Regions from separate parts of the Paenibacillus sp. PL2-23 genome, predicted to be linked through region 2. Evidence: riboswitches for the same ligand, from Rfam matches in the RefSeq annotation. Region 2 holds a riboswitch; each other region holds the start of a gene.

Region 1 (5,254 bases), 1.3 Mb from region 2:
TCCGACATATGGCGTTTCGTCCGGCTCCAGATCAACCAGCTTAAGATCCGAGGCCCGCTTCACCAGGAACAGGCTGGTAGAGTATGGCGTCTGGCCGAGCTTCTGGAAATCGAAGCAAAGCGAGTCCGCCAAATGCAGGTGCCTCATTCTCTCCTGTATGGCCGCAAGCGCGGCTAGCGTCTCCTCGCCGATCGCCAGTGGATTGCCCGCAAAGTCGTAATGATTAAAAAACGCAAAAAATCCACCCAGTGCCGAGTCCGCATGAATATGCGGCTTCCGGATGCTGTGTTGCGCCGCTATCTCCTCAGAGGCTTCTACGATCTCCGCGAGATTGTCAATGCCCATCGCGTCCGTCGTCGCCGTTGACGCAACGACGTAGATGGGAACCCCTCCCCGGCGGATGACTTGCTCCATCTTCTCCTTAAGATCGCGCACGTCCATGGAGCTGTCCTCCCGCGTTCGGACCTTCACCAGATTGTTGGTGCCGAGACCGGTCGCCTCCATCGACTTGAACAAGCTGTAATGCGCCGCTTCGGAACAGAAGGCATACAGATTATGCGGGACGCCCGCCTTCTTGATGGAAGGATCATGCTTGTTGATGGCGATACGCAGCCCTGTAAAGATTGCGCCCTGACCGCCCCAGGTGGTATAGCCGCCGCTCTCCGAGGGCGTATAGCCGACAAGCTCCGACATCATCGCGACGACTCGGACCTCCGCCTCAGCGCCGGCCGGCCCATACACATCCCACAGGTTATTGCCGTTAACCGCGAATGCGGCCAGCATGCCCAGAATGCCGGGTGTGCTCGCCATAGGGAGAATATTCGTCAAAAAATATTTGGTGTGATACGGATGGCCATGCAGCAGCTTCAACAGCTCTTCATTCACTTGTTCAAGCGGTCTGCCGGCGACGGGAATGCGGCTTTCGGCCGTCAGCTCCCGGTAAAAATGACTACCTCGGTCCTTTTCTCCTTTCAGATAGACGGATTCCGGGTCCTTAAGCGCATCGACTCCTTCCATAAGCTGCTTCACTAGGCCCATAAATTGCTCTCTCTGCTGCAAGTTGCCGTCGTCGCTGGGAAATAAGGCACGGATATTCAGTTGGTTCATTCTCTCTACCTCTCTCCTGTTTAATCTCTCTTTGTTTATATAGGCAAAGAGGCGCGCCTAATATTGTTCATAGGCGCGCCTCTGCTTACATCTGCAGCTGGCTGACATTTCCCCTGATTGGAAGTAGTCCCTATAGCTTTGCGTCTCGCGCCTTTCGACGGATTTGCCATGTATCAAATTGTGCAAGGTGCCTACATGTTCTAGCAACTTTTGACAGCAAGTAGGAACATTCTACTACTTCGGCTTTCGATTATCAATAGATTAAATGAGTGGAAATTGTTAAGTCCTCGAAACGATCATGAATTTGTCACAAATAACAGGCTCGCAATGAAATAGACGCCTCAAGCACTCCCATGCGGGCGGCCGCATATGATACACCTGAAGCGCAGGGGGACGTCTATCCTACCCCGTTAGGAGCGCATCGTTCAATACTAGCAAGGAGTGAATGTATATGTCCTTTTTCCCTCCGTTTGGCCCTCCGGGCGGCGGCGGATTCCCGCCTTTCCTGCCGCCGGGTCCAACTCCGCCATTGGGACCGCCGCCTGGTCCTCCGGGCTCGCCCATGCAGCCGGGTGCCGGCTTGCAGGCTCCAACCGCCCCTCCTCCCCAATTCGTACCGCAGCAGCCGCAGACGGCAGCCTTTGCGGTTGACCCTGGCGGCATCCGCAGATGCTTGTTCCGCAACACGTACATTTGGCTCAGCAACGGCAATCAATTCTGGTATTTCCCCGTATTCGTCGGCCGCCACTCCGTCGCTGGCTTCCAGTGGAACGGCTTCTTCTGGATGTATGCGGGATACGATCTAAGACGAATCGAGTCGTTTACTTGCTTCTAAATCGTGTCTGACAACCCCTTTAATAGTCTCGGCGTTCTCAGAACATACATCCTTTTCTCACTCCTCTTCCCGCAGCGTGTCATGGCATCCGCCATGATGCGCTGCTTTGGCGTTCCCCCATGCTCCCGGAATTCCTGGAATAAAGTGTTGACAGCTCCACTGATAATGATTATCATAATAATCGTTGAGAATTATTATCAAAATTTGCAGAAGCATTAGGGGGAACACATCATGCTTAACCGAAACAGACGATCATTCGTAACGATTATCTCGCTTATTCTTATCCTCGCGTTAGCCGCTTGCGGCAATAACACGAATAACGGGAATAGCGGCAACGCCGCAGGCACAGCTTCGCCTGCCGCTTCCGAGACGGCTCCGGAGGCAACTGCTGCCAATGAGGAACGCGTGATTCAGCACGCCCTCGGGGAAACACCCATTACCGGAATCCCGCAAAAAATTGTTGTCCTGGAATGGACATATGCCGAAGACCTGCTTGCGCTGGGCGTGCAGCCAGCCGGCGTTGCCGATATCGACAATATGAAGAAATGGATGAAAACGCCTGTTGAGCTGGCTGCAGACGTCCAGGACGTAGGAACTCGTCAGGAGCCCAATCTGGAGACGATTACAGCGCTTGAGCCTGACCTCATTATCGGCGTGACGTTCCGTCATGAAGCCATTAAGGATCAGCTTAGCGCTATCGCTCCGACCATCATGTTCAACCCTTACCCGGCTGAGGGAAGCGGCGATCAGTACCAAGAGATGGTCGATACGTTCAATACAATCGCGACTGTTGTAGACAAGACGGAGGAAGCGGAGGCAGTGCTGGCCGATCTGCAGAAAGCGTATGACGACGCCAAAGCAAAAATCGTCGCTGCAGGCAAAGACGGTCAGCCGATCGTTCTGGCCATGCCGCTTGTGAACCAAAACGCCGTATCGTTCCGGATTTCCACAGATAATGCGCTGGCGATTAAAGTATTGGAGCATATCGGACTGACTAACGCTTATCAATCGGAGCAATTCGAGGTATATGGCTTCGCTACCAAGGACATTGAGGCGTTCCCGCCGCTGCAGGACGCAGACTTCCTGCACATTACAATGGAAGAAGCGGCAACGGACATGCTGAGCAAAAACGCAGTATGGAACGGTCTGCGCTTCGTCCAGGACAATCGCGCTTACGCGCTTGGAGGAGACACCTGGCCGTACGGCGGCCCTCATTCCGCCAAGATGCTGGCTGAACGCGTAGCCTCTGTGCTGAGCGGTGAATAATGACACCGGCATATTCGAATAGTCCGGCCCGTTCCGCCAATGGCGGAACGGGCTGGAAGCCTTTTGCGGTGCTGCTGGGCGGTGTACTGCTGCTTGCCATTCTGACCTTTATCAGCTTGACGCAAGGACTGTCACGCATATCGGCAGGAACTGTGCTGGAGGCTATCCTATCCCCTCAGGCAATTACTGAACATCAGATCATTAACGGCGTAAGACTGCCCCGCACTGTTATGGCGCTCCTATCCGGAGCCGCTTTGGCGGTTGCGGGCGCTCTTATGCAAAGCGTCACCCGCAATCCGCTGGCCTCGGAGACGACGCTTGGCGTTAATGCGGGGGCTTATCTAGTTGTTGTGCTGGGAACGATTTTTTGGCCGGGCTTGCTGTATGCATACGCTTTCCCGATGGCGGTTCTAGGCGGCGCGGCCGCAGCGCTGGCGGTATTCGGAATGGGCGGCGGCCGCAAGGGCACGCCGATACGCATTGCGCTGTCTGGCATGATTATTACGCTCGTGCTGTCTTCCGTCACAAGCGCGCTTCTGCTGCTGTTCGAGGAAAGCACGCAAGGCTTGTTCATCTGGGGCTCCGGCACGCTCCTGCAGAACGACTGGAGCGGCGTACGCTTCGCATGGCCGTGGATTATTGGCGGTCTGGCGCTTATCATGCTGGCGGTTCGCCATCTCGACCTGCTTGCCTTCTCGGAGGAGACGGCGCGTTCCCTCGGACATCATGTCGCGCGCACTCGCATGCTAGCAATGGCCATAGCGATTACGCTGGCCTGCGTCAGCGTCAGTATCGTTGGACCCATCGGCTTTATTGGACTAATTGCCCCTCATATCGTGAAGCTGTCCGGCATTACCCGGCATGGCTGGCTGCTGCCCTTGAGCGCGCTCTGGGGAGCCGCCATTCTCATCGGAGCCGACACGGTGGCGCGAATGTTCGCGCGCAGCGCCATTGGCGATCTGCCTGCCGGCGCCATTACGGCGTTGATTGGCGCACCGTGGATCATCTGGTTGGCGCTGAAGTCCTCCAAAGCCTTCGGCGCTGGGGGTTCCTCGCAGAACGTCTCCATGTATGTGGGCTCGCTTGGCCGCAAGCTGTCTTATCCGGTGCTCGTCAGCCTCTTCTCCGCTGCGCTGATAGCGGTATGTCTGGCCGCGCTTGGAAGCGGCAGCAACGCGATGTCTCTGCAGGAGGTTGTTGCAGCCTTAGCAGGCAACGGAACAGCGCTGGATGAGAAGGTCATATGGAATATTCGCCTGCCGCGGCTGCTTACTGCACTGCTGGCGGGAGTTGCCCTTGCGGCCAGCGGCAGCCTGATGCAGAGCTCGCTGCGCAATCCAATGGCTGATCCCCATATTGTAGGAGTCAGCGGCGGAGCTGGGGTTGGCGCATTGGCGATGATCGTCTTGTTCTCGCAAGCCGATTGGATTCCGCTAGGCGCCTTTGTCGGAGGGCTTGCCGCCGCTGGCATCGTCTATGCGCTCGCTTGGAGGCGCGGCTTGAATCCCATCGTGCTCGTCTTGATCGGGATCGCGGTGGCATCGGCAGCTTCCGCCGTCATCACGATGCTGGTCATTCACGCCAAGCTAACGCTGGCGCCCGCTCTGGCCTGGCTGGCAGGCAGCACTTATGCCCGCGGCTGGCCGGAGTTCAATCAGCTGCTGCCCATCGTTGCTCTGCTTGTGCCGCTGGGCTGGTGGCTAGGCAAGCGAGTCGATCTGCTGTCGTTCCATGACAGCAGCGCTCAAGGGCTTGGCCTTGCCGTCCGGCGAACCCGGCTGCTGACCGGCCTGCTCTCCGTCCTGCTGGCCTCCGTCGCGGCCTCCGTCGTTGGAGCGATCGGCTTTATCGGTCTGCTCGCCCCTCATGCGGCCCGCATGCTGGCAGGACCGCATCATCGCCGCTCCATGCTGCTTGGTCTGTTGTTCGGCGGAACGCTGCTTGTCGGCGCAGACTGGATCGGCCGTATTCTGATCGCGCCGAAGGAAATCCCGTCCGGCATCGTAGTGGCGCTGCTGGGCGCGCCGTATTTGCTGTATTTGATGG
Region 2 (5,254 bases):
CATAGGAGGAGTCGATGTAAATATCCGACTGCAGCTGGTCGCCGAGACGCATCGCCTGGATCTGCAGGTACGATTCCACGAATCGAAGCTCGTCCTGCAGGCGAACCTGCTGCTCCTGCTTGTCCACCGTATAACGCAGCAGCTTGCCCAGGCTCGTCGTAATGGTGGAGAGCTGCTGGCCATTCCCCTGGAGCGCCAGCATGTTCATCATTTCAAGCGTGTTGTACAGGAAATGGGGATGAATCTGGCTCTGCAGCGCAGACAGCTCCGCCTCACGCTCCCGCAGCCGAGTCTCGTAGACCTCCTTCACAAGCCGATCGATCTCCCCGATCATCGTATTGAAGCCCTCGGTCAGCTGCCCGATCTCATCATTCGTCGTAACGACGGCCCGCTCCTGGAATAAGCCTCGCTGCACCTGCCTCATCTTCGAGAGAAGATGCGCAATGGGATTAACGAGACGCTTCGAGGAGATGACGGCCGCCGCATAAGCGGCGAACAGCGCGATAAGAGATACAATCAACGTGAACTGGATGAGCTCCCTCGCATCCTTGCGCAGATCGTCGCGCGGAATAACGGCCGTTACCTTCAAGCCCGAATAAGCGGACTCTGTCGACGCCACCATCATGGTATCATCCGGCGGCGAAACGCCGGCATCTGACGAATAGATGGCATTGGTTCCATCGGAGATATAGAGCACGCTGCCGTCGCTGATGCGGACTGACGACAGCATCGACTCGAAGCTGCGCGGCGTCAGATCAACCTTGACAATGCCCAGCGTCTCGTTTGTATAAGGCTCTCGAATGACACGCGATATGGAGACGACCTCCTTCGGCGTGACATAATAGCTGGCCTTATGGGGCGGAATAATCGTCAGTCCGCCGTCCTCCTGCTTCACCCGCTCCATCCAGTCGGAGGTGGCGGGATTCCATATTTTGCGCGCGCTGAGATCCAGACTGCTGAAGATACTGCCGTCATTGGCGAAGATCAAGAGGCTCTCAATCTCGGAACGATCGAACGACAGCGAGGAGATAAACAAGGTCATCTTGGACGACTCGTCGACCGTCTGGTAATTCGACTCCTGATAAGGCCCGCGGTGCGCGTTCAGAATCTGCATGACGTCCTCGTTGTAGTGAGGCATTAAGGTGAGTCGCTCCATCTCCCTGATATAGCGATCCAGATTGAGAATAATCTGGTCAACAAGCTGAGAGGTCAGCTCCGTCGTGTTCCGTTCCACGTCGTCTGAATATTTGCGGTAGGTGATGGTGCCGATAATGAGGAAAGGGATTGTGATCAGCAAGCAGAACAGGATGACGAACTTCATTCGCAGCGGAAAATATATGGAGCTTGAGCCTAGCCAGGAGCCCCATCTTCCCTTCGCCGTTTGCACGTGCCGCGCCCCCTCGCATTTGTTAATCGAGTAAATAATTAATCCGATTATAATCGGAAACGGCGTATCAGCATACCCCCTGCCATCATTTACATGAAACCCGCAACTTGGTGTAAAATATGTAATGTACAGCCGCACGACATTTTCTATACATACAAAGGAGATTCCGCCATGTCTGTTGTTCAACATTTCGATCCCAAGGTCATCTCGCTGCTGCATGACAAAATAAAGCTGATCCATTCCGACAATGGAGCGATCTATCTGGTTGGCCCCATCAGCCTGCCGGTCAATCTGCATGGGGAAACCGTGACGTTCCAGTGGTACTGCTGGCTGAACTGCAAGGAAGTGACGGAGGACTACGAGCGGATTATTGCCAAGCTGTCCGCCTCCAACCTGGCGGAGCTCCAGCAATCCAGCGTGCTGGTCTACGGGGATTTTGCCGAGGCTGATCAAGCGCTGATCCGCTTCCACTCCATCTGTCATACAGGCGACATCTTCGGCAGCAAGAGATGCGATTGCGGCTACCAGCTGAAGGAGTCCTTGCGGCAAATTAAGGAGTATGGCCACGGGGCGCTGTTCTATCTGGCGAATCACGAAGGAAGAGGCATTGGGCTGTTCAGCAAGGCGATGGCCTATATTCTGCAAGAGAACGGCTACGATACGGTCGACGCCAATCTTCAGCTGGGGTTCGTGGACGACTCCCGCGACTACAGCGACGCGATCAAGGTGCTGACAGCGCTGCGCGAGAAGCCCGTCATGCTCATGACCAACAACCCCAAGAAGCTTGACGCGCTTCAGAAGGCCGGGCTGATGCTGGATGACCGCGTCGCCATCTGGGGAGATGTGTCGGAATACAACCAGAAGTATTTGCAGACCAAGATTGCGCGCTCGGGACACTTGGACGACAGCAGCGAGGGCTGCTGCAACAACGACTAGGGCGTGTTTGGTCGGAGCAATTAACACCATTTTAGACGATATTTCGTTCAAAGCGCCTCACTCCGAGTTACGGATTGGCTATTTGAACGATATTTCGTTCAAAAACACACACATCTAGTTACTTGAACTGCCTTTTGAACGATATTTCGTTCAATCTGCCCCGATCTAGGTCCGGCGCCACTTATTTGAACGATTTATCGTTCAAATCCCCTTCATATCGAGTGCATCCGCACCAGGGACAGGTGGTTTGAAGCAAATAGACGTGCCACAAACGTCTAAATGTGCTGAGATGGCCGGTTTGCAGCATATAGACGTGCCAGGAACGTCTATATGAGCGGGAGAGGGCGGTTTGGAGTAAATAGACGTGCTACAAACGTCTATTTGTACGGAGACCAACGGTTTGTACCAAATAGACGTGCCAGACACGTCTAGCCATGCCTGGACGAGGGGCCGATCCTGATTAGGATCGGCCCCTTCTTCATTGCTCTCTCTCAATAATTCCTGCTCTGATTAACTGCTGGATGGTGCGGATCGGAATGCCGGTCATCTCATGCACGTCAAGGATATTCGGGCGGTGATGGGTACGTAAATAATGTCTGACGCGCTGAATGTCCTCCTTCATCTCTTCCATGCAGGCCGGGCAGAAATACGACCGCCTCTTCACAATCATTCCGCCGCACTTCGCGCAATTGGAAATATCCACATTCATGTTCCTCCCCAGGCTCGGCCCCAAGGAAACGCAAAAAAGAGCTTGTCGTCACACCGACTGACAAGCTCCAGCTATAGCTAGCTTCTATCGGCAACTGGCTGGCATAGTCATACACTTTAGCCCCTATAGCTTTGCGTCATTACCTTTCGGTAACTTTGCCTTTTCTATTATTTGATACTAACGAACTAGTAGTTAATTCACATTATACATCATTCCGCGCCGGGATACAGTGTTATTTTGAGCAAAGGTGCTATCTTTCGTAGGTCTTTCTGACCATTCCTCTGTAGGTTTGCGGTGTCACGCCTTTATGCTTCTTGAATAGCTGGCAAAAATAAGGCGTGCCCAGCTGGCCGACCTCCCGCGCAATATCCCCCACCAGCTTGTCCGTGCCGGCCAGCAGAGCGCAGGCTTCACGAATGCGCAGCAGCGTCAAATATTCGGTAATCGTCGTGCCAGCGACCCGCTTGAACAAGTGTGAGACGTGATAAGGAGACAAGTGGCAAGCCTCCGCCATCCGGTTCAGGGAAAACGGTTCTTTGAAGTGGCTCTCGACCCAGTCCACCATCTGAACGGCATGTCCCGACGTCTTCTCCGTTACACCCGGCTCCGAGTCCTCCTCCTGAAGCACATGCTTCTGCAGGTAATGCAGAATTGCAATAAGGAACAATGCCCGCTCCTCGCTCTTCGAAGGCATGTCCCACTGGCTGCGGGTAGACTCCATCTCCAGGAACAGCTCCGGCAGCCGCTTGTCCGTCGACAGATCGAATACCTGACGGGTCAGGAAGCCCTTCCACAGCTTGCGCAGGAATGCCTGAAGCTTCGGGAACGGCTCCAGAAAGCCCTCTACCTGAAGAGGATCGAAGGTTACGTTGGAGCGAATGTAGGTCCCATCGATTCGCGCCGGAACCTCCACCTGATGCAGCTGATAGGGCTGGAACAGAAACAGCATCCCCGGCTTCAGAGGGTAGGTGTGGCTCTCCACGGTAACCGTGCCCGCCCCCTCGTATACATAGAGCAGCTCACAGCCCTGATGGGCGTGGTACATACGCCAGTCTTCGTCTCTGTTCTCGGCGCGGTATGAGAAGAAAAGCAGTTGTCCCCCCATAAACATCGGCTCGATTCGATTCATGAACACCCTCCCTGCTTCCGGCTACAATCGCAATATAACTACATAATATCACAATAAAACGGAATACCGTCACCGTTATAATGTACCTAAGCAAACAAAACGCCGATAAGGCAAGGAGGCAAACACAATGACGATATGGAAGCAGGCAATTGAAGACGCTCTTCGTGTGGTGAAGGCGGATATAGCAAGATTCGGGGACGCATTCCCCCACGTCAGCAACGGCGACGGTGTATATCAATTGAACAACAACACCGACTGGACAGAAGGGTTCTGGTCCGGAATGCTCTGGCTCGGGTATGAATATTCGGGAGATAACTCGTTCCGCGAAGCCGCCGTCAGGACGGTGGACAGCTTCCGCCGCAGACTGCAGAATCGGGTGAATCTCGACCACCACGATATCGGCTTCCTCTACTCCCTGTCGAGCAAAGCGCAATGGATCATTGAAGGCGATGAGGAGGCGAAGAAGCTGACGCTGGAAGCGGCTGACATTCTGCTGGAGAGATGGCGGGAGCGCACGCAAATTCTTCAGGCATGGGGGCCGAAGGACGACCCGGACAATGGTGGACGCATCATTATCGACTGCATGATGAATCTGCCGCTGCTTCACTGGGCTTACAAGCATACAGGCGAGGAGAAATACCGCACCATCGCAGCCATTCATACGGAGCAAAGCCGACGCTTCCTTGTGCGCGGCGACGATTCCTCCTATCATACATTCTACTTCGATCAGGAAACAGGCGATTCGCTTCGCGGCGGCACAGCGCAGGGCTACCGGGACGGCTCGACCTGGACGCGGGGCCAAGCGTGGGGCATCTACGGCTTTGCGCTGGCTTACCGCTTCCTCGGCCAGCCGGAGCTGCTCGAAACCGCCAAGCGGCTGGCCCGCTACTTCATCGACCGGTTCCCTGAGGATGATGTGGTCTATTGGGACTTCGACGCTCCTGTCACGCCGGAGACGAAACGGGACAGCTCGGCATCCGCTATTGCTGCAGCAGGCATGCTGGAAATACTGGGCTTCTTAAGCGATGAGGACCCGGAACGCAGTCTGCTGGAGGATGCTCTCCAGCGCTCCATGACCTCTCTCATCCGAAAT
Region 3 (5,254 bases), 310 kb from region 2:
GTTCGCGCCGGAGCGTCTGGCGATCCAGGCGCTTGTGGACGAGTCGCAGAAGAACGTGACAGGCGTCGTCCGCCTGAAGCTGTACAAGGGCAATGTGATCGGCGCAGGCGTGAAGAGTCCGGTCAGCTTGTACAATCCGGATATCGCGACGATGGAGGCTGATCCTTCCCAGGCGTACGATCAAGGCGACGCAACGGGCTTTATCCGCCTGAACGCGCTGCGCCTGAAGGTATCCTCTGGTGTCGAGCAAAGCAAAAACTAATAACCGGATCAGGACGGAAGCTTGCTGCAGCATGAAGGAGCGGGCTTCCGTTCCGTTGCGTCCGGAAGGGAGTGCTGGAATACGGTGAGTAAATTATGGGGCGGTCGTTTTACGAAAAAAACAGACCAACTGGTTGAGGAATATACGGCGTCGATCATGTTCGACAAGGAGCTGGCCGAGGAGGACGTTCAAGGCAGCCTCGCGCATGTGACGATGCTGGGCAAGCAAGGGATTCTGCCTGCCGATGATGTGGAGAAGATCAAGGACGGCCTTCATCGCGTCCTGCAGCGTGTGAATCGCGGAGATATCGAGTTCTCGATCAGCGATGAGGACATTCATATGAACATCGAGAAGACGCTGATCGACGATGTGGGTTCCGTCGGCGGCAAGCTGCATACGGGCCGCAGCCGGAATGATCAGGTTGCGACGGATATGCATCTGTGGCTTCGCAAGCGCGTTGTGGAATTCGTCGACATGCTGCACAAGCTGCAGTCGGCTCTCGTGGAGCAAGCGAAGGCGAACACAGACACCATCGTGCCAGGCTATACGCACCTGCAGCGCGCGCAGCCGATTTTGTTCGCGCATCATCTGATGGCTTACGTGGCGATGTTCGGCCGCGACATCGAGCGCCTGCAGGACAGCTACAAGCGCATTAATGTGCTGCCGCTGGGAGCCGGTGCGCTGGCGGGAACGACGTTCCCGATCGACCGCCATTTTGTAGCGAGCCAGCTGAAATTCGACCGCGTGTATGAGAACAGCCTGGATGCCGTGAGCGACCGCGACTTCATCCTGGAGTTTCTGTCGCATGCCTCGATTATAATGATGCATCTCTCGCGCCTGAGCGAGGAGCTGATCCTTTGGTCCAGCACGGAGTTCCGCTTCGTGGAGCTGGACGATGCGTTCTGCACGGGCAGCAGCATTATGCCGCAGAAGAAGAACCCCGACGTGCCGGAGCTTGTCCGGGGCAAGACGGGCCGCGTCTATGGCAATCTTGTCGGTTTGCTGACGGTTCTGAAGTCGCTGCCGCTGGCGTACAACAAGGACATGCAGGAGGACAAGGAAGGCATGTTCGACACGGTGAAGACGATGCAGGGCGCGCTTCAGCTGTTCGCTCCGATGATCGCCACGATGAAGGTGAACAAGGAGCAGATGCGCCAAGCGGTCAACCAGGATTTCTCCAACGCGACCGACATCGCCGACTTCCTCGTCGGCAAGGGACTGCCGTTCCGCCAGGCGCATGAGGTGATCGGCAAGACGGTGCTGTACTGCATTGAGCAGAACAAGTACCTGCTGGACCTGACGCTCGACGAGTTCAAGCAGTTCTCCAGCCTGTTCGACGACCGTATCTACGCGGTGCTTCAGCCGGAGCAGGTTGTGAATGCCCGCAACGTCTACGGCGGCACAGCGAAGGAGCAGGTCGAAGCGGCTATCGGCCGTGCCGATGTAACGCTCGCGGAGACGGCGGCTTGGGTAGCGGAATATTTGGAACGAAGCAGATAATAAGTAGGGCGGATCTCCTTGCGGGGGGTCCGTCTTTTTTTAAAATATAAGAAAGTATAAGTTTCCTCTATACTGGGCTTATATTTCAACGCGAAACGTTTGCTGCTCCGCCAAAGGACGGCGCAGCTGTTTACGCTTGATCCAGAATTTATAAATTTACACCTTATCTGAGCTTAGAATTGTCGCCAGGCTATATTTTCTCATTGTCAAATTTTCCCGAAGCATGTATACTCATTTGTGGTAATAGATGGATTGCAAAAACGAATATATGAGGATAAAGCACTAGTGAAGTGCTTGACCAAAGGCAAACTCGTACGAAAGTCGGGGACGCAAAGCCACGGGTCTTACGTCATGGATGACATGAACAGACAGCCGGGTTGCTCAAGTATATTTGCTATTGCTTTTTTTTATTGCCTGCAGATGAGAGAGGGGTAGAGAGACATGAGAAGTAGAGTTGTGAGATTCAGAGAAGCGGCCATTGCGGGTATGGGGATGTGGAGCAAGGCTCTAAAAGGCCTCGTGATCGCCAGCATGCTGGGAGGCTTGACGCTTTCGTACGGACAGGAAGCTTATGCGGATAGCGTTTATACCTACAAGGACGAGGCAGCTTCGTTCAAGATTAACGGGAGCCAGGTTCGAATGAGCGGGGAGCACGTGGTCTGGCGAGGAAGAGGGGCGGACGGCTCTGGTCCGGCTGGGCAAATCCATTATGGCAACATGAGAAGCGGACTAACGGTAGCCGTTACCAGCCATGGCAATCCCACCGACACGCCCTCCATCGGGGTAAACACACGCGGGGAAGCGATTGTTGTGTGGGTGGACAGGAGAGATTTCGCTAACGGAACGGGCGATATGAACTGGGATATCTACAGCTACAATACAATAACGAAAATCGAAACCAAATTAAATACGACAGTCGCCCTGCACCGGGCGCCTCTAATCGACGGGAGCTATATTGTCTGGCAGACGAATCCGAGATACGACATGCATCTATACAACATGGAGAGCAGAACATTGACAGAGCTGGGGAGAGGCAGAGATCCGGTAATCTCTAACGGGCTCATCGTCTATAAAGGGGCGGAGGACGGAGATCTGTATGAGTATAAGATTGCCGACGGTACGCATCGGAAGATATTGGACTTGCCCTATTCGCAGTTTGTAGACCGTTTTGTATTTAACGGCGAGCAGATTCTGTGGAAGCAAAGGGATCAGAACCGCAATATCAAATACACGTTTATGGACTTAAGCGCAAGCAACCCGCAGCCTGTTGATCTGACCGCGCCGGTCAAGCCGGAGGTTGAATATAGCCATATGAGCATTTCAAGCGGGAAGGCGGTCTGGATGGAGGAATCCGGCGGAGCGACATTCATGAAAGGCGCTGATCTGAGCAGCGGGGATGTCTTCAGCCTTGGCGCGGCAAGACCTCAGGATTTAATCGGATTCAATGGAAATGAGCTGACGATCATCAAGGATGGCAGTCTGGTGAACCGAATAATCGTCGAGACGGAAGTTGGCACAGGCCAGCCGTCGTTACCGGCAGTCCCGCCTTCGAAGAATACGGATTCCGGCCAGCAGCCGCAAAGCATCGTGATTGGCCCCGACGGCGGCCAAATAACGGCTGGCGAAGCGGCAGGGCTCTCATTCGGGCTTGGGACCTTCAAGGCGGATACAAGCGTGACGCTGGAGAACCACTCGGAAGCCGAGCTACGGACGAAAGGCAAGCAGGTGAAAGGCATGGTCTGGGCGGGAGCGGCCTGGAAGTGGACGGCGGAAGCGGAGCTTATGAAGCCGGCGACATTCACCATCGCGCTGGAGCGTCCTGTGACGACTGCCGATCAGGCTAGCCAAATGGGCATGTATCGTTATGACGAACAGGGCGACAATTGGGTCTACGCAGGCGGAACGGCGGATTCCGCATGGCGGATGGTCAGCGCCAGTGTGAAGCAGCCGGGATTATACGCTCTCTTCGCCTATGAGCCTTCATTCCCGGATATGAATGGCCACTGGGCGAAACGGGAAGTGGAGGTGCTGGCCGCCAGATGGATTGTAAATGGCATGGCAACCGGCAGCTTCGAGCCGAAGCAGTCTGTGACGCGCGCCCAATTCGCCAAAATGCTGGTTCAGGCGGCAGGGCTTGCTGAAGAGACAGCGGGAACGGGAACGTTCAAGGACGTGCCGTCCGGGCACTGGGCGGCTCCATGGATCGAACAGGCGGCTGCGGCGGGATGGATCAGAGGCTACGAAGGCGGCTTGTTCAAGCCCAATGCGGAAGTTACGCGCGAGCAAATGATGGTCATGCTGGCGAATGCTGCTGAGCTCAAGCAAGAAGCGTCCGGCAATGCGCTTGCCGGTTATGCCGATGCCGGTCAGGTGAGCCCTTGGGCTAGGCTTTCGATCGAAGCGGTTATCAAGAGCGGGATCGTGCAAGGCGGCGGGGGCAGGCTTCATCCTGGAGCTACGAGCACGCGTGCGGAAGCTGCCGCGGTCATCTATAGATGGCTGGCCATGAAGGGAGAGGTGTTCAGTGGATAACGTTGTTCGACGCAAGATGATACCAGGCTGGGGGCAAATCGGAAAGTTTCTGCTGGCATTCCTTGTGCTTCTCGGGGGGCTTCCGCTGCTTCCGGGCATGAATCCTGAGAGGGCGCATGCGGCAACATCGCTCCAGGTCGATCGTGCCAAATTCAGCTCAGTGTACGGCGGACGGACCTCGGTTAGCTTCAGCTTCGACAACCCGGACCCCGATTCTGAGACGCAAGAGTTCCATGATACAGAGATTACGCTGGAGAGAAACGGATCGACTGTGAGCGTGCTAAGCAGCAGACCGTACAAGACGATAGAGACGCATATCTTGGACTGGGATGGCAAGGTGAACGGCAAGCCAGCGGAGGAGGGCAGCTACACGATCCGGGTTACGCCCACCCGTTTTGCGCAATTTGGGAACACGGGCATCGTCGACGTCGTAAATCCGGACCCGCCGGCTCCGACCGGGGTGGAGATTGTCCCGGACACGGATACTCATATGAGCCGGGAGCATACAATCAGGGGGATAGCGGAGATTGGAACGACGGTTGAGCTTCGGATGAAGCGCATTCGAAGAGTTGGAGACAATACGACCTACGATGATGGCGCCGTTGAGACGCTGATGGACAACATTGAAGTGAAGCCAAGAGCATCGGACTGGGCGCGTGCGATACCGATAGATGCCTCGTACTTCACGGACTTTGAGGCTTTGACCGATCAAGACCCGGAGCTATTTGTTGGGGAGTGGGAAGTGAAGGTGTCGCTTCCCGCCTATGAAATCGCAGAAATCCAGGCGTTTGCCACACGGGAATTTGACGGGAAAAGCTCGGACGGTTCGGAAACGCTAAGTGTCCTGCGTTATGAAGCGCCGGACTGGAATGTGAACTGGGCCGTTGTGTCGAGCTATTATTACAATATCATCGAGAAAGAAGCGATAGTCTCTGGAATCGGCAAAATCGCTGGTTTTAA

Evidence for each region. Region 2 has a riboswitch for cyclic di-GMP ahead of AB1S56_RS21740 (hypothetical protein). Riboswitches for the same ligand answer to the same signal wherever they lie in the genome.
Region 1: it holds a riboswitch for cyclic di-GMP, as region 2 does, so the genes downstream of both, AB1S56_RS15710 (pyridoxal-dependent decarboxylase) here and AB1S56_RS21740 (hypothetical protein) in region 2, are expected to answer to the same signal.
Region 3: it holds a riboswitch for cyclic di-GMP, as region 2 does, so the genes downstream of both, AB1S56_RS23140 (S-layer homology domain-containing protein) here and AB1S56_RS21740 (hypothetical protein) in region 2, are expected to answer to the same signal.

Annotation. Positions count from the first base shown of each region.
Region 1 is NZ_CP162129.1:3,567,470-3,572,723, forward strand. It holds gene AB1S56_RS15710 (pyridoxal-dependent decarboxylase) at 1-1,107, opposite strand, end outside; cyclic di-GMP riboswitch class I at 1,197-1,285, opposite strand; gene AB1S56_RS15715 (collagen-like protein) at 1,559-1,942, shown strand; gene AB1S56_RS15720 (iron-siderophore ABC transporter substrate-binding protein) at 2,174-3,208, shown strand; gene fhuB (Fe(3+)-hydroxamate ABC transporter permease FhuB) at 3,208-5,254, shown strand, end outside.
Region 2 is NZ_CP162129.1:4,904,655-4,909,908, forward strand. It holds gene AB1S56_RS21730 (sensor histidine kinase) at 1-1,387, opposite strand, end outside; gene AB1S56_RS21735 (GTP cyclohydrolase II) at 1,559-2,323, shown strand; gene AB1S56_RS21740 (hypothetical protein) at 2,802-3,026, opposite strand; cyclic di-GMP riboswitch class I at 3,119-3,202, opposite strand; gene AB1S56_RS21745 (AraC family transcriptional regulator) at 3,283-4,161, opposite strand; gene AB1S56_RS21750 (glycoside hydrolase family 88 protein) at 4,289-5,254, shown strand, end outside.
Region 3 is NZ_CP162129.1:5,215,451-5,220,704, reverse strand. It holds gene AB1S56_RS23150 (argininosuccinate synthase) at 1-262, shown strand, start outside; gene argH (argininosuccinate lyase) at 347-1,762, shown strand; cyclic di-GMP riboswitch class I at 2,056-2,147, shown strand; gene AB1S56_RS23140 (S-layer homology domain-containing protein) at 2,204-4,294, shown strand; gene AB1S56_RS23135 (DUF6531 domain-containing protein) at 4,287-5,254, shown strand, end outside.